Regions from separate parts of the Sanguibacter sp. Leaf3 genome, predicted to be linked through region 1. Evidence: riboswitches for the same ligand, from Rfam matches in the RefSeq annotation. Region 1 holds a riboswitch; the other holds the start of a gene.
The links. A riboswitch is a leader RNA that binds a small molecule or an ion and turns the genes downstream of it on or off. The one in region 1 is predicted to bind thiamine pyrophosphate.

Region 1 (11,584 bases):
GCCGGGTCGCTGCGGCGCCCATCTCCTGGATCGGCTGGTGGACCGTGGTCAGGGGCGGGATGCCGCCCGTGGACTCAGGGATGTCGTCGAAGCCGACCACCGACAGGTCCCCGGGGACGTCGAGCCCGCGCTCGTGCGCGACCTTGATCGTCTCGAGAGCCGACAGGTCGTTCGCCGCGAAGATCGCCGTCGGGGGTGCCGGCAGCGTCAGCAGCTCGGTGGCCGCCGCGCGCGCCGACTCCTTCGAGTACTCACCGACGCGGACGAGGTCAGGGTCGACGACGAGACCGGCCTCGGCCATGGCGTCGCGGAAGCCCTTCTCGCGCAGGGCCGACGACGCGAGGTCGGACCGCCCGGCCACGAAGGCGATCCGGCGGTGCCCGAGGGCGACGAGGTGCTCTGTCGCGGCGCGAGCCCCGGTGACGTTGTCCGAGTCGACGGTCGGCAGGCCGAGGGGTCCTGTGTGCGGGTCGATCGCGACCACGGGCACCGAGGTGCTCGCATCGCTCACCGTCGGGGTCACGAGGAGCGCGCCGTCGATGAGCGTCCCGCTGAGCCTTGACAGGTAGCGACGCTCCCAGCCCTCGCGCCGGCTGCGCTGCGCGCCCGTGTAGGCGAGCAGCTCGTAGTCGGTCTCGGCGAGGGCCGAGGCGGCGCCCTTGAGGATCTCCGCGCTGAACGGCTCGAACTCGGCGACCAGCACGCCGATCACGTGCGTCTTGTGCGCCCGCATGCTGCGCGCGACGAGGCTGGACTCGTAGCCCAGCGTCTCGATCACCCCCTGGACGCGGACCTGGGTCGCTGCAGCGACGCCGTACCTCTCGTTGACGACCTTGGAGACCGTGGCGACGGAGACCCCTGCGGCCTCGGCGACGTCGACGATCGTGACCCGGCTCTTCATAGGCGGATCGTAGCCCCGATCACGGCCGTGCCGTGCCGACGGGCCTGGGCCGCAGGCGTCCGGGCCGGGGCCTGTCCCCGTGCCAGCGACCGCGCCGGGCACGTCTGAGCCAGGTCGCTCATCCGACGACCCGCACGCTCACGAGCCGAGCGTCGGCCGGGGTGACCTCGTGCACGTCTCCCGTGACCGCGAGCCTGTGGCGTTCCGTCGCCGCGCCGGGGAGCTCGGCGGTGCCGGTCGCCCGGACGTTCGTGATGGCGCCCCCTGTCGAGTCCCCGGTGCTGGTCACCCGGCGTGAGGCGGCCGAGTGCGCCCCGAACCAGACCTCGACGTCGCCGGGCTCGACCACACGGACCATCCGCCGGTCGGAGAAGGCCAGGCGTGCCGTGGGCACCGTGAGCTCGAGCCGGCGGGACTCTCCAGGCTCGAGGGCGGTTCGTGCATAACCGAGCAGCTGGACGAGCGGGCGGGCGACCGACCCGACGACGTCGTGCCCGTAGAGCTGCACGACGTCGACCCCGGCGACAGCCCCGGTGTTGGTCACGGTGACTGCCGCCGTGAACGCCTCACCGGCCACGACCGAGGGGCTGACCTCGAGGTCTGTGTAGTCGAAGGTGGTGTACGAGAGCCCGAAACCGAAGGGACGGACCGGTGTCGGGTCTGTCGACGTGACGTCGGAGGGCCCGCCGAGCCGCGGGTGCAGGTAGGAGTACGGCTGGGCCCCGGCGGCTCGCGGCATGGACACGGGCAGGCGACCGGAGGGGTTGACCCGGCCGACGAGGACGTCGGCCACGGCCAGTCCTCCACCCTCCCCGGGGAAGAAGGCCTGCACCACGGCGGACGGGCGCGGGCCCGCGGCGTCGAGACCATCGGTGCCGTCAGGTCCGTCGAGGGCCCAGCCGACGGCGTAGGGACGACCTGTGAGCAGGACGAGGACGACGGGAGTGCCCGTGGCGAGCAGCGCGTCGACCAGCCGGCGCTGGACCCCCGGCAGCTCGAGCGACTCCGTGTCGTTGCCCTCGCCCACGGTCCCGCGGCCGAACAGACCGGCGTCGTCACCCACCACGACCACGGCGACGTCGGAGGACTCGACCGCGGAGACGGCGTCGGCGAAGCCCGACGTGTCGTCGCCCTCGGCCGAGCAGCCCTCCACGAAGCGCAGCTCCGGCGGCTCGACACCGTCCCCCGCGAAGGCGGCCGCCAGCCCCTCGAAGACCGTCGGGATGTCGAAGCCGAGCGGCAGCCCGGGGTGGTGGGCGAGCACGTGGTTGGCGAAGGAGTAGCACCCCATGAGGGCCTCCGCCCGGTGCGCGTTCGGTCCCACGACAGCGACCCGCGCTGGGGCGGCCCCGTCGCGGAGCAGCGGCAGCACACCGTCGTTGGACAGCAGCACGACCGACTCCTCGGCCAGGCGCCTGGCGACTTCCTGGTGCGCCGGAGAGTCCAGGTCGACCTCCTCGGGCGGACCGTCGTCGAAGGCCGCGGGGTCGAGGAGACCGAGGTCGTCCTTCTGCGCCAGAGCCCGCAGCACAGCCCTGTCGACGAAGGCCTCGTCGAGCGAGCCGTCACGCACCTTCGCCGCGAGCGGCTCGAGGTACGCGTCGCCGGTCGGCAGCTCGATGTCGATGCCGGCCTGGAGCGCGAGGGCTGCGGCCTCGCCCCGGTCTGCCGCGACGGCGTGCATGACCTCGAGGAAGGCGACAGCGAAGTAGTCGGCGACGACCACGCCGTCGAATCCCCAGCGCTCCCGCAGGATCTCGGTGAGGTAGGCAGGGGTCGACGCGACGGGGACCCCGTCGATGTCTGTGTAGGAGTTCATGACGGACCGGGCCCGGCCGTCGAGGACGGCCATCTCGAAGGGCGGGAGGAAGACGTCGGCGATCTCCCGAGGCCCGGCGCTCACGGGGGCGTGGTTGCGCCCGGCGGTCGAGGCCGAGTACCCGACGAAGTGCTTGAGGGTCGCGTGCACGCCGGCGTCCTGCAGGCCTCGGACGTAGGCCGTGCCCACGGTCCCCACGAGGTACGGGTCTTCGGCGATGCACTCGTCGACCCGTCCCCAGCGCGGGTCGCGCACGACGTCGAGGACCGGGGCGAGGCCCTGGTGGATCCCGAGCTGGCGCATCGAGGTGCCGATGAGCCGGGCCATCTCGTGGACGAGGTCAGGGTCGAAGGACGCCCCCCAGGCCAACGGCGTCGGGAAGGTCGCGGCCTTCCAGGCGGCCAGACCCGTCAGGCACTCCTCGTGGACGAGGGCGGGGATGCCGAGGCGGGTCTCCTTCTGGAGCCGCCGCTGCTCCGACCACAACCACCCCGCCCGCTCGACAGGGTCGACCGGCCGGGTGCCGTAGACCCGCGTGTAGTGCCCGAGCCCGTGCTCGGTGATCTCCGCGAGCCGACCGGGGTCCTTCTGGCCCGAGGCCATCTCGGACTGCATCGGTGCGACGGTGCCGCTCTGGTCGAGCCAGTAGCCCACGAGCTGGGCGAGCTTCTCCTCGAGGGTCATCCGGGCGTGGAGCGCGCGGACCTGCTCGGAGACCTCGGGGAGCGTGGGGGAGGGGTCGGGCACGGTACTTCTCCTTGATCTGGGGACGTGCGGTGGGCGCCGAGGGCCTCAGCCCTTGACCGCTCCGGTGAGGCCGCCGACGATCCGGCGCTCGAACAGCGAGAAGAACACCAGCGCAGGGATCATCGACAGCGAGGTGAAGGCCAGGACCTTCGCAGTGTCGACGGAGTACTGCGAGGCGAAGGCCTGCACGCCCAGCGGCAGCGTGTAGGTGGACTCGTCGTTGAGGATGAACAGCGGGAGCATGTAGCTGTTCCAGCTGCCGATGAAGGCGAGGATCCCTGTCGTCACGACACCGGGGACCGAGAGCGGCACGACCATGCGGAAGAAGAAGCCGAGGCGGCTCGTCCCGTCGATCGCGGCGGCCTCCTCGAGCTCCTTGGGGATCGCCCGCAGGAAGGGCACGAGGATGATGATGGTCGTGGGCAGCGCGAAGGCGATCTGCGGCAGGATGATCCCCGCGAGGCTGTTCATGAGCCCGAGGTTCTTGATGAGGATGTACAGCGGCGTGATGGCCACGGTCATCGGGAACATGAGACCGGCGGCGAAGAGCGAGTACATCGCCCCGCGCCCCTTGAACGTGTACCGCGCGATGACGTAGCTGGCCATGACTCCCAGGACGACGACGCCGACTGTCGTGAAGATCGCGCTGATCGCCGAGTTGCCGACCTGCCGCCAGAAGATCGAGTTCGCCAGCACGTCGGCGTAGTTGCCGAGCTGCCACGGGCTCGGGAAGCCTGCGGGGTCCGTGGTGATCTGCGCGTTCGTCCTGAACCCGCCGAGGATGATGTAGAGCACCGGCGCGATGCAGACCGTCACGAAGACCAGTGCGATGAGGTAGGTGGTCGGGCTCGCGCTGTCGATCGACGAGTGCTTGCGGGGTCGCACGGGGGCGACGGACCGTCGGGCTGCGATGGTGGTCATCACTTCTTCCCTTCTGTGAGCGCACCCTCGGTGTCGCGGCGGAGCACGAAGCGCTGGTAGACGAGCGCGATGGCGAGCGAGATGAAGAAGAGCACGACCGCGACGGCGTTGCCGAAGCCGTAGTTCCCGGCCATGCGGCCGTTGGTGACCATGTAGGTGGCCATGGTCGACGTCCCTGCGGTCGACGCGACGTACTGGCCCCAGACGATGTAGACGAGGTCGAAGAGCTGGAGCGACCCGATGATCGACAAGAAGGCCCAGATGCGGATGGTCGGGCCGAGCAGCGGGAGGGTGATGTAGCGCTGGGTCTTCCAGTAGGTCGCGCCGTCGATCGCGGACGCCTCGAAGAGCTCGGTGGGGATGCTCTGCAGGCCGGCGAGGAAGAGGATCACGGCGAAGCCGACGTACTTCCAGGTGATGATCACCATGAGCGACCAGATGGCGACCTTGGGGTCGGACAACCAGTCGACGGTCCAGCCGGGCAGGCCCATCTTGACGAGCATGCCGTTGACGGCGCCGTTGGTCTGGAGCATGAGGCTCCAGCCGGTCCCGACGATCACCTCGGAGATGACGTAGGGCACGAAGATCAGCACCCGCACGAGCGAGCGTCCGCGCATGTTCTGGTTGAGCAGCAGCGCGAGCGCCACGGCAGCGGGCCCCTGGAGCACGAGCGACATCACGAGGATGAAGCCGTTGTGCATGAGCGCCTCGTGGAAGGCGCTGTCCTTGAAGATGATGAGGTAGTTGTCCAGACCGACGAAGTCTGTCGGCGCCCCGTAGCCCTTCCACCTGAAGAACCCGTAGTAGGCGGCCATCACCACGGGGAAGATGACGAAGGCCAGGAACATGAAGATGGCGGGGCCCGACAGGAGGAGGATCTCGAGCCGCTTGCGCCAGTCGGGACGTCGCCGCTGAGCGGGCCGGACGGTGGGGGACGAGGGACGCTCGTCCCCCACCGTCGCGATCGCGCCGGGCGAGGTCCTCGAAGTCAGGACGTCCTTGTCCGAGGATTCGCTCATGGTGGTCGACTACCCCTTGGCCGCTGCGTCGGCGACGGCCTGGACGATCCCTGCAGGGTCACCCTTGCCGGCGAGGAGGTCGACGACCCCGCTGTTGAGCGCGTTGCCGACGTTCTGGCCGAAGAGGGTGTCCATCCAGACCGTGACGTACGGTGCCTCGTTGTACGCGGTGAGGATCGACTGGAGCGCGGGCTCGCTCACGACGCCCTGGGCGTCCTTGCTGGCCGGGAGGGTGTGGAAGGCGTTGGCGTAGCCCTCCTGGTACTCCTTCTGCATGAAGAAGTTGAGGAAGTCTGTGCACGCGTCCGGGGCGTCCACGGAGCAGGAGAAGCCGTCGACACCGCCCATCATGGCGCCGGGGTCGCCGTCACCGCCCTCGACGGCCGGGAACGGGAACCAGGCGAGGTCGGCGAGGGGCTTCTCGTCGGGTGTCAGGCTGGCGATGACCCCGGGGTTCCAGGCGCCCATGAGCTCCATGCCCGCGAGGTGGTTGGCGATGAGACCGGCCGAGGAGCCAGCACCCTGCTGCGCGGTCGTGGTGAGGAACCCGTCGTTGAAGGGCTCGGTGTCGGCGAAGGCCTGGAGGTCTTCACCGGCGGCGAGCCAGCACGGGTCGTCGAAGCTCTTGGACTTGGCGGCGTCTTCGATGGTCTGCTGCGAGCACTCGCGCAGCGCGAAGAAGTAGTACCAGTGCGCGGCGGGCCACGCGTCCTTGCCGCCGAGGGCGACAGGTGAGATCCCCGCGGTCTTGAGCGCGCTCACCGCGGTGTCGAGCTCGTCCATGGTGGTCGGTGCTGCCGTGATGCCGGCCTGGTCGAAGAGGTCCTGGCTGTAGTAGACGCCTCCGGGGAGGATCGCCGTGGGCATGCCGTAGATCTTCCCGTCGACGCTGAAGGCGTTGAGCGCGGCGTCGCCGAGGGCGGCACGGGTGGTGTCGTCGATCGCGTCGGAAATGTCCTTGACCTGTCCGGCCTCGACCACGTCGGCGAGCTTGCCGCCGCCGCGCGCCATGAAGATGTCAGGGGCGTCACCGGAGTTGAGGGCGGTCTGGAGCTTGCCGTCCATGTCTTCGTTCTGGATCGCCTGGATCGAGATGGTCACGCCCGGGTTGGCGGCCTCGAAGTCGGCGACCGTGCTCTCCCAGTAGGCCTTGCCCTCGCCGGTGGTCGAGTTGTGCCAGAACGTCATGCTCGAGTCGTCGGACCCAGAACCGGAGTCGTCGCTTCCGCAGGCGCCGAGCGCTCCGGCACCCACAGCCATGGCCGCTGAGATCGCCAGGATCTTCCGTAGTTTCATGAGACTCATCCTCTTCGTTGAGCTGCACGGTGGACGGGGCCTCGCACGAGGCCGACCGCTGGTGACCGCCGGGTGCGGTGTCCCGCGTCCTGGTCGGCCGTGCTCCCCGGTGGTGCCACAGGTGCAGCGGACTGTCGTCGTCTGCTGCTCGGTCGTCGTCGTCGAGACCTGTCGTGGTGCCCCTCAGGGGTGCGTGGGGTTGAGTCTGGCAAGCGCGACGGCGTCGTGTCAAACGTTATTGATAACGTTTTAGTAGTTGACGCAGATCGACGGTGCTGGTCGGTCGAGACACGGGTTGACGCCCCTCAGGGGAGGGGGCTGCTCAGCAGGGCCAGACTGGGCTGGGGCGGTTGTCGCGCGCTGCCGCGGTCGACGTGCGCACCCTCGCGGTCGACGTGCGCACCCTAGCGGTCGACGAGCGCACCCCGGGCGTCAGACGTCCGGGTCGGTGGGCGAGGCCCCCGTGGGTCAGGAGGCGGTCCAGTGGTCGGGCTCGTCGAGGCGGGCCGGGAGCCGGGTGCTCGCGTCGCCGCGTGCGGAGCCCACCTGGGCCTGGGTGAGGAACAGCGTGGTCGAGAGGTCCGCCCCCCGCAGGTCTGCACCGCGCAGGTCCGCACCGATGACGTCGGCCCAGCGCAGGTCTGCACCGCGCAGGTCCGCACCGATGAGGTAGGTGCCTCGCAGGTTCGCCCCGGCCAGCCGCGCACCGCGGAGCCTGGCCCCGAGGAGGTCGGCTCCTCGGTGGTCTCGGGGCTTCCCGGGTGCCTGGCCGCGCACCAGGGCGCTCGCCCTGAGCAGGACGGTGTTGACCCGCTGGCGCTCGGCGTCGACGTCGAGCGCCAGCAGCTCGGCAGGGGTCCTGCGGGTCAGCGACTGCGTGCGCGTGACCTCGGCGCGCAGGGCGGGGTGCTCGGGCTCGGCAGCCTCGTGGGACAGCGCGTCGGTGAGGTACCAGAGCAGCTCGTGGAGGTTCTTGACCACCGGGAACACCTCGAACATCTCGGCGGCGGGGGCACCGTCCCGCCAGGTCTTCCCGGCGTAGGTGCCCTGCACCACCTGCTGCCCGGCACCGAAGCAGTCGTAGACCGTGCACCCGCGCATGCCCGAGCTGCGCAGCCGGGTGTGGATGCCGCAGCCGAAGCCCTCCGTGAGGTTGCCGCAGGGGTCGCCGGCCGCCTTGGTGAAGGCGAAGTCTGCCGACCGTGCGAAGGGCAGGGCGACGCAGCACAGACCAGCACAGCGTGAGCAGTCGGCACGCAGAGCCTCGGCATCGCCCGAGGCGGCGGGGCGGGGGCCGACGCTCGTGCCGGTCTGGGCCAGCGGGAGGAGGGGGCGTGGACGATCAGCGGTCACGGGTGGGGGCTCCGACGGGGGATGTGGGGTCCCAGTCTTGCACCGCCCTCGTGCCAGGGTCTCCTTCTTTGTGCCCGCTGGCCTGCCTGCCCGCTGGCTGCGCGCCTGCCCGCTGGCTCCGCGCCTGCCGGTCAGCCCAGCCCGTCCCAGCCGCTCGACGAGTCGTCGAGCAGGGCCGGGCACGCACCGCCCGGCTCGATCACCGGCTCGAAGTGCCACAGCTCGTTCGCGTAGACCCTGCACAGGCCGAGGTCGGCTCCGTGCTGCTCGAGCCACAGGGCTCCGTCTGTCGGGCCGACGTCGATCGCACGACCGGCGACGTGCGCAGAGCGTTCCGGCGGCAGCACCCACCGCCGGGCCTCCTCGAGCGAGCCGTAGCGCTCGACGGCCGACTCCACGAGAGCGGCCTGGTCCTCAGTAGAGCGCCACCCGGAGGTCAGCGTGAGCGCGACACCGTCGGCGGCCGCGGCCTCGACGGCCAGCGCGAACCGCCGCTCGAGCTCGGGGTCGAGACCTGTCGCCGGAGATTCCGCGACGCCGCCGTCCTGCGGTGCGGAGGCCGTGCCGCTGCCCGAGCCGTCTCCCTGCGGTGCGTCGGAGCGGCCTGAGACGCCGAGGGCGACGGCTGCGAGACCGAGGACGACGACGGCCACGGGGACGGCGACCAGGAGGGCTGTGCGTCGTGGGCTGCGTACCGCGTGCTCGGGCGATCCCTCGTCGGGCAGCGGCCTCGAGGTCGGCGGCCCGGCGGCGGGAGGGGCAGGAGCGGCGGGAGGGGGAGGCGGCGACGGCACGACGCGGACAGCCGGGCGGACCTCGGGGCTGGCGGCCCGCTCGGCTGAGGACGGGACGGGTGGTGACACGGCCGGCGTGCCGGACGACGCGCGGGGGCGCGCGGGTATGCCGACCTCGCGCAGGGTGTCGAAGGGCACCACGTGCGGTGCGTTGGCCCGGACGTGGGTGCGCCGCCGTGGTGGTCCGTCGACCTGCGCAGCCGGCGCGCTCTCGGCAGCGCCGCGCCGGGGGATGCGGGGCCGGCTCGTCGCCTGGGAGGAGGTCATGGTGACGATCCTCCCGTCGGCACGTACCGCAGGGCATCAGCCCGCGGGCTGATCTGCGCCGGTGCCCGCGCGTGCGGGCGGTCCTGCGGGAGGGGCCGGGGTCCACCCTGGGGCTGATGCTCGGCCGAGCCGACGCCGCGAGGACCTGACGCTGTGCCGGGCTGAGCCTGTCTCGACCCACGGCCTGGCTGGTCAGCGAGCCCGGGTGCCCCCTAGGGTGGTGCCTGAACACGGGAGTCCGGTGAGCCGGGCTGAGAGGAAGGTTCTCAACCTTCGACCGTCGAACCTGATCTGGATCATGCCAGCGCAGGGAGGCATCTCTTACGTCACCCACGCACGCCTGCAGCAGCGGGCGTGCGTCGGTGACGCCCGTGCCCCACCTCGAGACGAGAAGGGCACGACAGTGCACACCACCACGCACCGCACCTCATCCGCACCCACCCAGGCGCAGCAGCCGGTCCCCACGCCGGACCAGCAGCCGAGCCCCACGCCGGCCGAGCTGGGCGTCGGCGCGCGCGTCACCCTCTCGGTGATGAGCTCCGACTACGTCCGCATCATCACCGGCGCCCTCGCCCAGACGTCGACCGACGGGCTGACCGTCGAGACCGACCCCGTGAGCACCCGGGTCGCCGGGCCCGAGCAGCGGATCGCCGAGTACCTCTCCGCCCTGGTCGCAGCAGCCGGCCGCAGCGGGGAGCACGTCTCGGCGAGCATCATGCTGTCCCGGGGGTGCCCTGGGGAGGTCACCTGCGACCTTCCCGCGGGTCAGGTGCTGCCGGCGGCGCCCTCGGCCGTCCTGGAGGCGACGGGGGTGGAGGCCGTCGCCCAGTGGGCGCTGTACCCCCTGGCCGACCAGCCGCTCGCAGGTTCGCGCGCGCCGGACCACATGCGTGACATCTATGCCGCGATCGAGCAGGCGCGCGCAGCCGGGACCGTCGTCGGCAGCGACCACTACGTCACCCGGCTCGCTGGGGATGTCGCGGACATCCTCACCACTGTGGTCGGTGCGTGGCAGAGCGTCGGGAGGACGGTCCAGCACGTGACCACGCACCTGACGCTCTCGGTCAACAGCCCCAGCCTCCGCGCAGGCACCGACGGTACAGACCGCACAGATGGCACCAGGACCGCCGGCAGCCCGCAGCCTGGCACGACAGACACAGACACCGACACCGAGACCGACGGCGAGGCTGCCCGATGACCCCCGAGCAGGCGGCCGGCAAGGCCGCGCAGGACGTGGGCCAGGACCGCCCTACCCGCTCGCGACGTGCGCCCTGGAGCCTCAAAGAGCTCATGCTCGTCGTCGTCCTGGGTATCGTCTTCGGGTTCTTGTACTGGGCGCTCGTCCAGGGGTGGATCGCCTTCGCCGCGGTCACCGGGCCCTTCGGTGACCTCACGCAGCACGTGCTGCTCGGCGGCTGGCTGATCGTCGCGCCAGTCGCTGTCGCGATCATCCAGCGCCCCGGTGCCGGGGTGGTCGCCGAGGTGCTGGCCTCGGTCATCGAGGTCGTGTTCCTCGGGTCGGCCGTCGGGCCGTTGCTCTTCGTCGCCGCGGCGATCCAGGGGGCTGGCAGCGAGCTGCCCTTCGCGCTGACCCGCTACCGCAGCTATTCCTGGTTCACCTACGCACTGTCCGGTGGGCTGGGTGCCTTCGCGGTGTTCTTCTTCAGCGCCTTCAGGTCCGGCTGGTACGGCACCGACCTGTTCTGGACGCGTCTGGCCATCCAGGTGGTCTCGGGTGTCGTCCTCGGCGGGCTGCTCGCCAAGGTGGTCGTCGACGCGCTCGTGCGCACAGGTGTCGTCGACAGCTTTGCCGTCGGTCGCACGGCTTCGCGGTGACGACCGGCTCGGGTCTCGCGGTGACGACCGGCTCGGGTCTCGCGGTGACGACCAGCTCGGGTCCCGCGGTGATCACCCTCTCGGGCGTCACGGTCACCTATCCGCGCAGGGACCGCCCGTCACTGCGCGGGGTCGACCTGCACCTCGCCGCGGGGGAGCGGGTCGTCGTCCTCGGACCCTCGGGGGCGGGCAAGTCGACCCTGCTGCACCTCGTCGCCGGGCTCGTGCCGCACAGCACCCCCGCGGAGGTCGAGGGGACGCTGGTCCTCGGGGGAGGCGGGCAGCCCCTCGACCTGTCGAGCCCTGTCCACGAGCGCTCGGCTCTGCTCGGGGTCGTCGGGCAGGACCCCTCGGCCTCGGTCTGCCTGCCGCAGGTCGACGCAGAGCTCGCCCTCGTCCTCGAGAACCGTGCCCTCCCGCCCGCCCAGATCGGTCCGCGGGTCGGGGTGGCCCTCGAGCAGGTCGGCGTCGGGGACCTGGCTCAGCGGCAGACGGCGCGGTTGTCCGGCGGTCAGACCCAGCGGGTCGCGCTCGCGGCGGCGGTGATCGGTCGGCCCGGGCTGCTGCTGCTCGACGAACCTACCTCGATGCTCGACGCGAGCGGGGTGCGGGCTGTGCGGGCTGCCGTCGA
Region 2 (11,584 bases), on a different contig from region 1:
CCCTCGCGGGCGGCAAGCCGTGGATCCTCATGGAGCACTCGACCTCGGGCGTGAACTGGCAGCCGCGGAACGTCGCCAAGCGCCGCGGCGAGATGGCACGCAACGCGTTGTCCCACCTCGGTCGCGGGGCTGACGGCATCCTCTTCTTCCAGTGGCGCGCCTCGCGCTCGGGCGCGGAGAAGTTCCACTCCTCGATGCTGCCCCACGCCGGCACGTCGAGCCGGGTGTGGAAAGAGGTCGTCGAGCTCGGCGGCACCCTGGCCGACCTCGCCGAGCTGCGCGGCTCGCAGGTGCACGCCGACGTCGCGATCCTCTGGGACTGGGAGTCGTTCTGGGCGCAGGACCTCGAGTGGAGACCGAGCGTCGACCACTCGCACCGCGAGCGCATCGTCGCCTTCTACGACCAGCTGTGGCGCGACGACGTCACGGCTGACCTGGTCCACCCTGAGGCCGACCTCAGCGGGTACAGGCTCGTGCTCGCCCCCGCGTCGTACCTGCTGACCGACGCGGCGGCGGCGAACCTCACGTCCTACACGGCTGCCGGCGGGACGCTGGCCGTCTCGTGCTTCTCCGGGCTGGTCGACGAGAACGACGCCGTGCGTGCCGGTGGCCTGGTCGCTGCGCTGCACGACGTGCTGGGTGTCCGGGTCGACGAGCTGCTCCCGCTGCGCGAGGGCGACTCGATGACGCTGGCCGGCGGACGATTCGAGGGTGCTGCGGCTGACGTCTGGGCCGAAGACCTCGTGGTCACGACGGCCGACGTCGTGGCCACCTACGTGGACGGCCCCGCCGAGGGCGAGGCGGCGATCACCCGCAACGTGCACGGCGAGGGTGCCGCCTGGTACACCTCGACGCGCCTGACCGGTGCGTCGCTGACCACCTTCCTCGACGGCGCCTACGCCGACGCGGGGATCGTCCCGGACCGCACGCTGCCCGACGAGGTCGAGGTCGTGCGCCGCAGGTCGGTCGACGGGTCCACGGAGTTCACCGTGGTGCTCAACCACGGGACCGAGGACGTCGTGGTCCCCGGGGCCGGTCAGGTGCTCGTGGGTGACGAGGTCGACGGCGAGGTCTTCGTGCGGGCCGGTGGCTCCGCCGTCGCCCGGGCCGACGTGGCGGCCGGATCGGTGATCACCGAGGCCTGACAGGCTCGGCGGACGCCGGGGCCCAGGGCAGAGCAGAGCCCGACGTCGGAGGTCCGACGTCGGGCTCTGCGGTGTCACGACCCGTACAGCCCGAAGGCGTCCTCGGCGAGGGAGAACAGGTCGACGGGGGCGGGCAGGGCGAGGGGGTCGTCGGTCGCGAGCTGGAGGCTCACCACGACGGTCTCCCCGTCGGCGGTCTCGGCCAGCCACGACCCGGCGATCTCACCGGGCGCGTTGCCGCCCTTGAAGGCGACGTAGGGCCAGTCGGCCTCGTCGAGGGTGATCCCGGTGTTCGCCGACAGGATGTCGCGGACGGGCTCGCCGGCCTCCGTGCCCGCCATGGTCTGCAGGCCGGCGTGCGCGGAGCAGAGGTCGGCGGCCGTGGCGAACCAGTCGAGGCCGTCGTCCCAGCGGGGGGTCGTGACAGACATCGGGTCGATGTCGAGCACGCCCGTTGGCACCTCGCCCTGCAGCGCCTCGCGCGCGTCCACGTCGAGGTCGGTCCAGCCCGGGACGGACTCCGGGGCACCCCAGCCGAACCAGAAGAGGTCGCGCGTGGTGAGCAGCGGGGTGTTGAGCGCCGGGTCGTGGTGTCCCATGTCGCCCATCGCGGAGACGACGGCGTCGCGGCCCACCGTGCTGATGAGCAGGTCTGTCGCGGTGTTGTCGCTGATCGAGATCATGCCGGCCGCTGCCTGCTGGACTGTCACGGTGGTCCCGGCCGGCTGGTCCTGCAGGGTGCCCGAGGGCAAGGACTTGAGGTCGTCGGTGAGGGTGAGCTCGGTGTCCCAGGTGAGGGTGCCGTCGGCGACGGCCGTCACCACGGCCCCGAGGACGTAGAGCTTGACGATCGACCCGACAGGCATCGGCGTGGCCGTCTCGCCGGCCTGGTGGACGGGTGTGCACAGACCGGCCTCGTCGACCGTCGACACCTGGAGCGAGTGGTCGACGCCGGTGTCGCCGAGCAACGAGTCCAGCTCGTCCCAGCTCGCGGCCGGTGCGCGGTCGGGGTTGCTCCCGGGCGCGAAGAACAGGGTCGTCACCTGACCGGCCTCGTCGGTCGCGACCTGCATCTCGAGGTAGGTCCCGGCCGTGTCGACGATCGTCACCGAGACGGCTGACCCTTCACCAGCGACAGCCCGAGGCGTCCACGGGCCTGTCGCGGCGAGCGCTGTCAGGGTCGCCGCGAGGTCCTCGGCGCTCATCTCGGCAAGCACAGCCTCGGAGACGCGGGCCGTGATCTCGTCGGCGCTCACGGTGGTCTCGGGGTCGAGCTGCTCGAGGAACCAGGCGGCCTGCTCTCCCGCGGGGCCCTCGGGGAGCTCGGCGGGCTCGGAGGTCGGTTCTTCGACAGGGGTCGAGGCTGTCGACGTGCTCGAGGCCGTCGACGTGGGCTCGGTCTCGCTGTCGTCGGAGGAGGAGCACCCGGTGAGGACGAGTGCGGCCGCCAGCGTGGCGGCTCCAGGGGCTCGGAGCGATCCGGCTCGGAGCGGTCGGTCAGGGCGCGGGCTGGGCAGTGGCGTCCGTGGCATCGCTCGACGCTATCAAGTTCCACGGCTCTGCGCCGAGGGGACCGCGCGACAGGGGACCTGCCGTGCGGCACCTCCGGCGCGGCGCTCGTACGTCACGTCGTCCCAGGTCAGCCGATCGCCTCGACCGCGGACTGGGCTCGCCGCAGCGAGTCCTGGGCGCTCGCGTCGCTGTCGGTCAGCGCGCGGCGCAGGGCCTGGACGATCCCGCGGACCTCCGCGGCGACCGTCGCCCAGCGCTGCTCCTGCGCCTGGTAGTCACCGGAGACACCTGTGGCCTCGTAGTCGGCCATCGCGTCCCGGACGTCGGCTGAGCGCTGGTCCATCAGACCGTCGAGCCGCGCTGCCACCCTGTCGAAGTTCTCCTGAGCAGCCGTCGATGCTGCGGTGTCGTAGTCCCTGCGGTCTGTCGTGCTCGTCGTGCTCATCGTCGTCGTCTCCTGAGGTCGGTGGTCAGCAGGTCTGTGGTCAGCGGCCAGAGAACCGCGCGGAGGCGAAGGACGCGCTGCCCTCGGTCGCCCGGGTCTCGTCGGCCATCGTCTGGTCGCCCTCGGTGAAGGCGCGGTCCATCCCGCCGATGCCCACGAGCACGGATGCGAGAGCCGCGTCGAGCTCGACGGCGATCTCCTCGGTGCGTCGCCGGAACCTGTCGAAGGCCTGCCGGCCAGCGCCGTGGAAACGCCCCTCGAGCGGCTCGGCCGCCGCGGAGAGCTCCCGGACGACGGCGCCGAGGTCGTCGCTCGACGTCGACGTCTTCCGTGCGAGCGCCGTCAGCACGCCTGCCCCCATCGCAAACTTCATGCCCTGCTCCTGCCGTGACAGGGCGGCGACCTCGGACCGGTCGCTGCCGTTGCACCGACACTAGGAGCGCGCAGCGGTGCGCGGACGTTGTCCACAGGGACGAGATCTTCAACCCCGGGAGCCGACGGACGTCAGGCTGGGCCTGGAGCGCTGGTCGACCGCGTCGTGGCCGCTGCTGCGCAGGAGGCGCATCGCGTTGACGATCACCACCAGGACAGAGGCCTCGTGGACGAGCATGCCGACAGACATGGTCAGCCCCCCTGCGACGACGCCGGCCAGCAGCAGCACGACCGTGGCCAGGGCGACGACGATGTTCTGCCTCATCACCGCCACGGTCCGTCGGGCCAGGCTGATCGCCTCAGGCAGCCTGAGCAGGTCGTCACCCATCAGTGCGATGTCGGCGGTCTCCACGGCCGCCGCGGAGCCTGCTGCCCCCATCGCCACGCCGATGTCTGCCGCCGCCAGGGCAGGGGTGTCGTTGACCCCGTCGCCGACCATGGCCACGGTGCGGCCCTGCCGCTGCAGCTGCTCGACCACGTCCAGCTTGTCCTCGGGGAGCAGCGCGGCGTGGACCTCGTCGATCCCGGTGGCCTTCCCGACAGCCTCGGCGACCAGCCGGTTGTCCCCGGTGAGCATGACGACCTTCGTGACGCCGGCCCTGTGCAGCATCGAGACGGCCTCAGCGGCGTCCGCGCGGACCTGGTCGGCGACGGCGAGGACGCCGATCACGGAGCCGTCGACGGCCACCGTCATGGGCGTCTTGCCGTCGGCGGCGAGCGCCGCGGCGACCTGGGAGGCTCCGCGGGCGTCGGCCACCCCGTACCGCTCGAGCAGCAGCGGGCTGCCGACGAGCACCCGGTGACCGTCGACCTCGGCCATGATGCCCATGCCGGGCACCGGGACCACCGTGCCCGGTATCTCTGAGGGACCGACCCCGTCCTCGTCCGCAGCCGCCAGGACGGGACGTGCCAGCGGGTGCTCGGACCCGGCCTCGGCGGCCGCAGCCCAGCGCAGCACGTCGGCACGACCCAGGCGCGGGTCCAGGACCACCACGTCGGTCAGGCGGGGCCGGCCTTCGGTGAGCGTCCCGGTCTTGTCCATGGCGACCACGGAGATCTTCGCCGAGGTCTCGAGGAACTCACCACCCTTGATGAGGATCCCTCGACGAGCGGCCCGGCCGATGCCGGCGACGATCGCGACGGGGATCGAGACGACCAGCGCGCCGGGGCACCCGATGACCAGCAGGGTCAGCGCGAGGACCACGTCACCCGTGACGACGCCGGCCGCCACGGCGAGCACCATCACGGCGGGTGTGTACCACCTGGAGAACCTGTCCATGAAGGCCTGCGTGCGGGCCTTGGCGTCCTGGGCCTCTTCGACGCGGTGGATGATGCGGGCGAGGGTGGTGTCTGCTCCGGTCCCGGTGGCCTGCACCCGCAAGAAGCCTGCTCGGGAGATCGTCCCTGCGTAGACGCGGTCACCTCTGGACTTCTCGGCCGGTATCGACTCGCCCGTGATGGACGCCTCGTCGACCGCGCCGGTCCCGTCCAGGACCTCTCCGTCGACAGGGACCTTCGTGCCGTTCTTGACCAGGACCACCTCGCCGACCCTCACCTGCGCCGCAGGGATCTCCAGCTGCTCGCCGTCGCGGACGACGACGGCGTGGTCCGGGGCCACCGCGACCAGCTCGGCCAGGGCGGAGCGCGTCTTGCCCAGGGTCGCGGCCTCGAGGGCGTGACCTGTCGCGAACAAGAACGTGACTGCCGCAGCCTCCCAGAAGTTGCCGATCACCACGGCCCCGATCGCCGCAGCCGCCACGAGCAGGTCGATCCCGACGACCCTGGCGACCAGTGCGCGCAGGGCCGTGATGGTGATCCCCCAGCCGGCGGTGACCGCGGCGGCCAGCATGACGGCGTCCGCGAGGGTGAAGACCGTGCCGGGGCCTGTGGCGTGCTCACCGGCATCGAGCCACCACTGCGGGCTCAGCGTGACGTCACCCGCGCCTCCCGCCGACTGCCTGAGGACGAAGGAGACCAGGACGAGCACCCCTGACACGACGGGCGTCGACCAGTCCCCGTGGACCCATCTCTCGAACCTGCTCCCCATCGGAGCACCACCTCTCTGCGGGGCGCGCCGGTCGCCCGGCGCGCCTGGAGGAACTACGGGTCGGGCACCCGCGGGTGCCCGGAGAGCACAGATCAGAGGTCAGACCTTCGAGGGTGCGGCCCTGTAGCCGGCCTTGGCCACGGCGGCGACGAGCTGGTCCACGGTGACGCGTCCGGCGTCGTGGTCGATCTCGATGCGTGACGAGGCGAACTGGACCCGCACGCGCTCGACACCGTCGAGCCGGCCCACCTGCTTCTCGATCTTGGCCACGCAGGACGGGCAGGAGAACCCCTCGGCTCTCAGGACTGTGCGGGTGGTGGAGGTGGCGGGTGCTGTCGAGGTGGACATGGTCGGATCCCTTCGTTGGTGACGGTTCTCAGCGACACCTTCACGGTAGGAGGGATCTCCTGGAGACTCCTTGACGCAGGTCAAGCACCGGCACCGTCCGTCGGCCCTGCCTGCCGGGAGGCGCCGGAGCAGCCTCGGCAACCCGTAGGTGCCGGGTGGTCCGGGTAGGTTCGGGGCATGGCTGAGGACGACCTCTGCGTGGCCCGCGTCCCGATCTTCCACGGGTTGTCGCGCCCGGAGCAGCTCCGGGTGGCAGGGGCGGCGCGGTCCGTGTCGTTCCAGAAGGGCGAGGTCGTCTCCGACCCCGGAGACCCGGCGTCGAGCCTGCTCGTGATGCACAGCGGGCAGCTCAAGGTCAGCCGGACGTCCTCCGACGGTCAGGAGCAGATCCTCAGGACAGTCACCGCCGGCGACGTCGTGGGCGAGCGCGCCTTCCTGACAGGTCGCCCGCCCCTCGACACTGTCGTCGCCCTCGACGACAGCCAGATGTGCGTGTTCCACCCAGCGAGGTTCTCGGCTCTGCTGCGCGACTATCCCGACATCAGCCAGCGGATGCTGCGGACGCTCTCCGACAGGCTCGCCTCGGTCGAGCGGCTGCTGTCGGCCATCACGTCGGAGGACGTCGGCGTCCGGGTCGCGGCCTACCTGCTGGACCTCGTGACAGCGACCACCAGCAGGACCGGCCGGGCAACGGTGCTGCTGCCGATGGCGAAGCACGAGGTCGCCGCGTATCTCGGGACCACCCCCGAGACCCTGAGCCGGCGCCTGGCGGCGCTGTCGGCCTCGGGCGTCATCGAGCTCCGAGGGCGCCGGGGGCTCTCTGTCCTCGACCTCAGGGCTCTCGAGGACGCCGCCCGTCGCTGAGCCTGCGTGCCGCGACGACCCGCGGCAGCGCGGCACGCAGCCGGACCGCGGTGCTCAGCCTCGCTGCGGTGCTCACGCGGCCGCGGTACCCATCCGGGCCGCAGCGCACAGCGGCGCCGCAGCCGCGCCAGGGTCAGCGCTTGCGGGCGTGCAGACGCTTCGCGAAGCGCGAGGTCCCCCGGGTGGCGAGCACCCGGGTGAGGGCGGCGGTCGCGCTCGTCACCGCGGCGAAGGCCACGATGCTCGCGACCGTCGCGTCGTCGTCGTCCCCGTGCACCGGGGAGTGCCCGGTGACCTTGGTCCACAGCGCGGCGACGGCCTTCTGTGCGACCCACCCGGCACCGAGCGAGACAGCGAGCGTGGTGATCTTCATCGGTACCGACTGGTCCTGGGCCACGATTCCTCCGCGATTGGTCGTCTGAGCAGGTGATCCGCTCCTGTCGCACCACGCTAGCCGTCCAGGCTCGCACCCGCATACCGCACCGCCGACCGCGAGGTAACCTGGGAGAGAACGACAGGGGAGCGCAGGAGCGCTGAGAGTGCGGAACCACCCGCAGACCCTCGAACCTGATCCGGTTTGCACCGGCGTAGGGAGTCGGGCTATCTCGCCACGCACGCGTGGTACCCCTTCTGAGGCACATGTCCAGGAGGACGCAGCATCATGCACAGCACCACCAGCACCAGGACAGCACGCACCACACGCTCCGTACGGCTGACCACAGCGACGATCGCCGGGACCCTGGTCCTCGCGCTCGCGGCCTGCTCGAGCGACTCCGCGACCGGCGGCACGGGCGACGCGTCGGGGTCAAGGAGCGCCACGACGGTCGACGTCGTCGTCCACGACTCCTTCGGCATCACCGACGAGACCAAGGCCGCCTTCGAGGAGCAGAGCGGGCTGACGCTCAACATCATCACGACCGGTGACGGCGGCGCGCTCGCCAACAAGCTCGTGCTCACCCAGGACTCCCCGCTCGGCGACGTCGCCTTCGGCATCGACACGTCCTTCGCGTCCCGCGCCGTCGACGCGGGCGTCTTCGAGCCCTACACCTCGCCCGAGCTGCCCGAGAGCGCCGCCGACCTCGCGGTCGACGGCTCCGGCACCCTCACCCCTGTCGACTACGGCGACGTGTGCCTCAACATCGACACCGGATGGTTCGCCGAGGCGGGCATCGACGCCCCGGTCACCCTCGAAGACCTCGCCGACCCCGAGTACCAGGACCTCACCGTCGTGACGAACCCGGCGACCTCGACGCCCGGCCTGTCCTTCCTCTTCGCGACCATCGGGCACTTCGGCACCGACGGCTACCTCGACTACTGGAAGAGCCTCACCGACAACGGCCTCAAGGTCGTCGAGGGCTGGGAGGACGCCTACTACACGGACTTCTCCGCCAACGGCGAGGGCGACCGCCCGATCGTCCTCTCCTACGCGTCCTCACCGGCCTTCACGCTGAGCGACGACGGTGCGTCGAGCACCACGGAAGCCCTGCTCGACACCTGCTTCCGCCAGGTCGAGTACGCCGGGGTCCTGGCCAACGGCGACAACCCCGAGGGTGCCCAGGCCTTCGTCGACTTCCTGCTCGGCGACCAGTTCCAGGCCGACATCCCCGAGACCATGTACGTGTACCCCGTGAGCCCTGACGTGACGGTCCCGGCCGACTGGGAGTCCTTCGCGCCCGTGCCCACGGACCCGATCGCCCTCGACCCCGCCGAGATCTCCGCGAACCGTGACGCGTGGATCAAGGACTGGACCGCCCAGGTCGTCGGCTGAGCACCATGACCACCCTCCAGGACGGCACCACGACCCGCGAGGGTCGTACGGGTGCCTCCGCCCCGCGACCGGCCGGACGCCCCGAGCGTCCCGCCGGCCGCGGGGCCCTGCTGCGCCGGACCTCGTGGGCGCTCGCCGTCGCCGTGCCCGTCGCCTTCCTCGGGATCTTCTTCGTGTGGCCCGTCGGCGCGCTCGTCGGGCGCGGCTTCTGGGCCGACGGGACGCTCGACCTCGGCGGTTTTGCCGACGTCTTCTCCCAGCCCCGCACCTGGCGGATCGTCGGCCTGACCCTCGCGCAGGCGACGCTCGGCACCGTCGTGTCGCTGCTGCTCGGCATCCCCGGCGCCTACGTCCTCTACAGGTGTACCTTCCGCGGGCAGGCGGCCGTCCGCGCCTTCGTCACCGTGCCCTTCGTGCTGCCGACGGTCGTCGTCGGTGTCGCCTTCCGCGCGCTGCTCGCGGAGTCCGGCCCGCTCGGCTCCCTCGGGCTCGACGGGACCTTCACGGCGATCGTCATCGCCCTGGTCTTCTTCAACTACTCCGTCGTCGTGCGCACTGTCGGCGGGCTGTGGGAGCACCTCGACCCGCGCGCCGAGCAGGCCGCCCGCGCCCTGGGAGCCTCACCCTCCCGGGCGTTCTGGACCGTGACGCTCCCGGCGCTCGGCCCGGCCGTCGCCTCGGCCGCCGCGGTCGTCTTCCTCTTCTGCGCGACGGCCTTCGGGGTCGTCCTGGTCCTCGGCGGTCAGCGCTACGGCACCATCGAGACCGAGATCTGGATGCAGACCGTCCAGTTCCTCGACCTGCGCACGGCCGCGGTGCTGTCCGTCGCGCAGCTCGTCGTGGTGAGCGCCGCGCTCGCGGTCGCCTCGAGGGCGCGCTCGCGCCGCGAGACCGCGCTCGCCCTCACAGCCGCCACGCGCTCGACCCACCCGTTGCGGCTGCGCAGCGCCGACGCCCTGCCCGCGGCGCTCACGGCCGTCGTCGTGCTGGTGCTCCTCGCCTGGCCGATCGCCAACCTCGTGCTCCGCTCCCTCCGGACCCCTGACGGCTGGGGGCTCGGCAACTACGCCGCGCTCGGCACCACAGGCGGGCGCAACGCGCTCACCGTCACGGTGTGGGAGGCAGCCGCGACCTCGTTGCGCACAGCAGCCTGGGCGACTGTCGTCGCGCTGGTCGTCGGCGGCCTCGTCGCCCTGGTCGTCTCGCGACGACCGCGCGACCCGGCGGCCCGACGCGCGGTGTCGGTCATGGACTCGGTGTTCATGCTGCCCCTCGGGGTCTCCGCGGTGACCGTCGGCTTCGGCTTCCTCATCACCCTCGACAGGCCGCTCGGCCTGAGCGTCGACCTGCGGACCTCCGGGCTGCTCGTCCCGATCGCCCAGGCCGTCGTCGCGACCCCGCTGGTCGTGAGGACCGTGCTGCCTGTGCTGCGCGCGATCGACCCGCGCCAGCGCGAGGTGGCCGCGACCCTCGGCGCACCGCCCGGACGTGTCCTGGCGACCGTCGACTGGCCCATCGTCGCCCGCTCGCTCGGGCTCGCCATCGGCTTCGCCTTCGCCGTGTCCCTCGGCGAGTTCGGGGCGACGTCCTTCCTCGCCCGACCCGACGGCGCGACCCTGCCCGTCGTCATCTTCCGGCTCATCGGCCGGCCCGGCGCCGAGAACTACGGCATGGCGCTCGCCGCCTCCGTCGTCCTCGCGCTCCTCACCGCGACAGTCATGCTCCTCGCCGAGCGGCTGCGCGGAGACAGGACAGGAGAGTTCTGATGAGCACCACGACAGCGCGCCCCGCAGGAGCGGCGCCCGGCACCCGAGCACCCGGGAGCGGTCTGCGCGTCGAGCAGCTGGTCGTGACCTACGCGGCTGGCCCGGGGGCCGCGGACGAGCAGGTCACGGAGGCCGGGCTGCCGGCCACCCGCCCCTCCCGGCGACACCGGGGCAGCGCCACGACAGCCGTCGCCGGCGTGGACCTCGACGTCGCCCGGGGTGAGGTCGTCGCCATCCTCGGGCCCTCGGGCTGCGGCAAGTCGAGCCTGCTGCGCGCCGTGGCCGGGCTCGAGCCTGTCGCGAGCGGCCGGGTGCTGTGGGACGGAGCCGACGTCGCCGGGGTGCCCGTGCACAGGCGCGGCTTCGGGCTCATGTTCCAGGACGGCCAGCTGTTCGCGCACCGCGACGTCGCGGGCAACGTCGAGTACGGGCTGCGCATGCAGCGGGTGCCACGGGACCAGCGCCGCACCCGGGTCGCCGAGCTGCTCGAGGTCGTCGGTCTGCCCGGCAGCGGTCGTCGGTCGGTCGCCACCATGTCCGGCGGCGAGCGTCAGCGCGTAGCCCTCGCCCGGGCCCTGGCGCCCCAGCCCGGTCTGCTGCTCCTCGACGAGCCCCTGTCGGCCCTCGACCGCGCGCTGCGCGAGCGTCTCGCGGCAGACCTGCGTGCCGCGCTCGTCGAGACCGGCACGACGGCGCTCTTCGTCACGCACGACCACGACGAGGCCTTCACGGTGGCCGACAGGGTCGCCGTCATGTCCCGTGGACGGTTGCTGCAGGTGGACGCGCCGGCGCGTCTCTGGGCGGCTCCGGCCGACCTGGAGGTCGCGTCGTTCCTCGGGTACCAGGCCTTCGTGCCTGACGGCGACGGCTGGACGGCCGTCGGCCCCGACGGCTTCGTGCTCCGGGACGCCTCAGCAGCCCGCTGGAGGGCGACCGTGCTGAGCACGACCTTCCGCCGCGGGGTCGCCGAGGTCTCGGTCGAGACCGACCTCGGCGACGGTCCGGTCCGCGTCTCCGTCCGGAGCAGCCCGGTCAGTGCTGACGGCGCCAGCAGTGCCAGCGGTGCTGTGAGCGCTGTCGAGCTGGTCCGGGGAGCAGTCGTCGGGCTCGACCTCGACCCCGCGCGGACCGCCCGCGTCCCGCGCTGAGCCGCGGGCCTCGCAGCCGGAGGCCGCGGCTCAGCCCGGAGGCAGGGCGGTCAGTCGTCGATCGAGGACAGGTCGCCGTAGCGTGCCCCCGCGACGGCGTCGCGCGGGA

Region 2: linked by a shared signal. The riboswitch ahead of ASG53_RS15950 (thiamine ABC transporter substrate-binding protein) and the one ahead of ASG53_RS17990 (Ykof family thiamine-binding protein) in region 1 are both predicted to bind thiamine pyrophosphate.

What each region holds. Positions count from the first base shown of each region.
Region 1 is NZ_LMRH01000004.1:104,689-116,272, forward strand. Features, by position in the region: gene ASG53_RS17955 (LacI family DNA-binding transcriptional regulator) at 1-901, opposite strand, end outside; gene ASG53_RS17960 (glycoside hydrolase family 3 N-terminal domain-containing protein) at 1,020-3,467, opposite strand; gene ASG53_RS17965 (carbohydrate ABC transporter permease) at 3,513-4,388, opposite strand; gene ASG53_RS17970 (carbohydrate ABC transporter permease) at 4,388-5,407, opposite strand; gene ASG53_RS17975 (extracellular solute-binding protein) at 5,417-6,703, opposite strand; gene ASG53_RS17980 (pentapeptide repeat-containing protein) at 7,172-8,056, opposite strand; gene ASG53_RS17985 (M15 family metallopeptidase) at 8,188-9,117, opposite strand; TPP riboswitch at 9,347-9,447, shown strand; gene ASG53_RS17990 (Ykof family thiamine-binding protein) at 9,416-10,315, shown strand; gene ASG53_RS17995 (ECF transporter S component) at 10,312-10,953, shown strand; gene ASG53_RS18000 (ABC transporter ATP-binding protein) at 10,950-11,584, shown strand, end outside.
Region 2 is NZ_LMRH01000003.1:564,700-576,283, forward strand. Features, by position in the region: gene ASG53_RS15910 (beta-galactosidase) at 1-1,145, shown strand, start outside; gene ASG53_RS15915 (serine hydrolase) at 1,220-2,677, opposite strand; gene ASG53_RS15920 (hypothetical protein) at 2,785-3,102, opposite strand; gene ASG53_RS15925 (hypothetical protein) at 3,143-3,475, opposite strand; gene ASG53_RS15930 (heavy metal translocating P-type ATPase) at 3,584-5,581, opposite strand; gene ASG53_RS15935 (heavy-metal-associated domain-containing protein) at 5,681-5,929, opposite strand; gene ASG53_RS15940 (Crp/Fnr family transcriptional regulator) at 6,107-6,793, shown strand; gene ASG53_RS15945 (DUF4235 domain-containing protein) at 6,927-7,166, opposite strand; TPP riboswitch at 7,300-7,404, shown strand; gene ASG53_RS15950 (thiamine ABC transporter substrate-binding protein) at 7,455-8,561, shown strand; gene ASG53_RS15955 (ABC transporter permease) at 8,567-10,327, shown strand; gene ASG53_RS15960 (ABC transporter ATP-binding protein) at 10,327-11,475, shown strand; gene ASG53_RS15965 (aldo/keto reductase) at 11,526-11,584, opposite strand, start outside.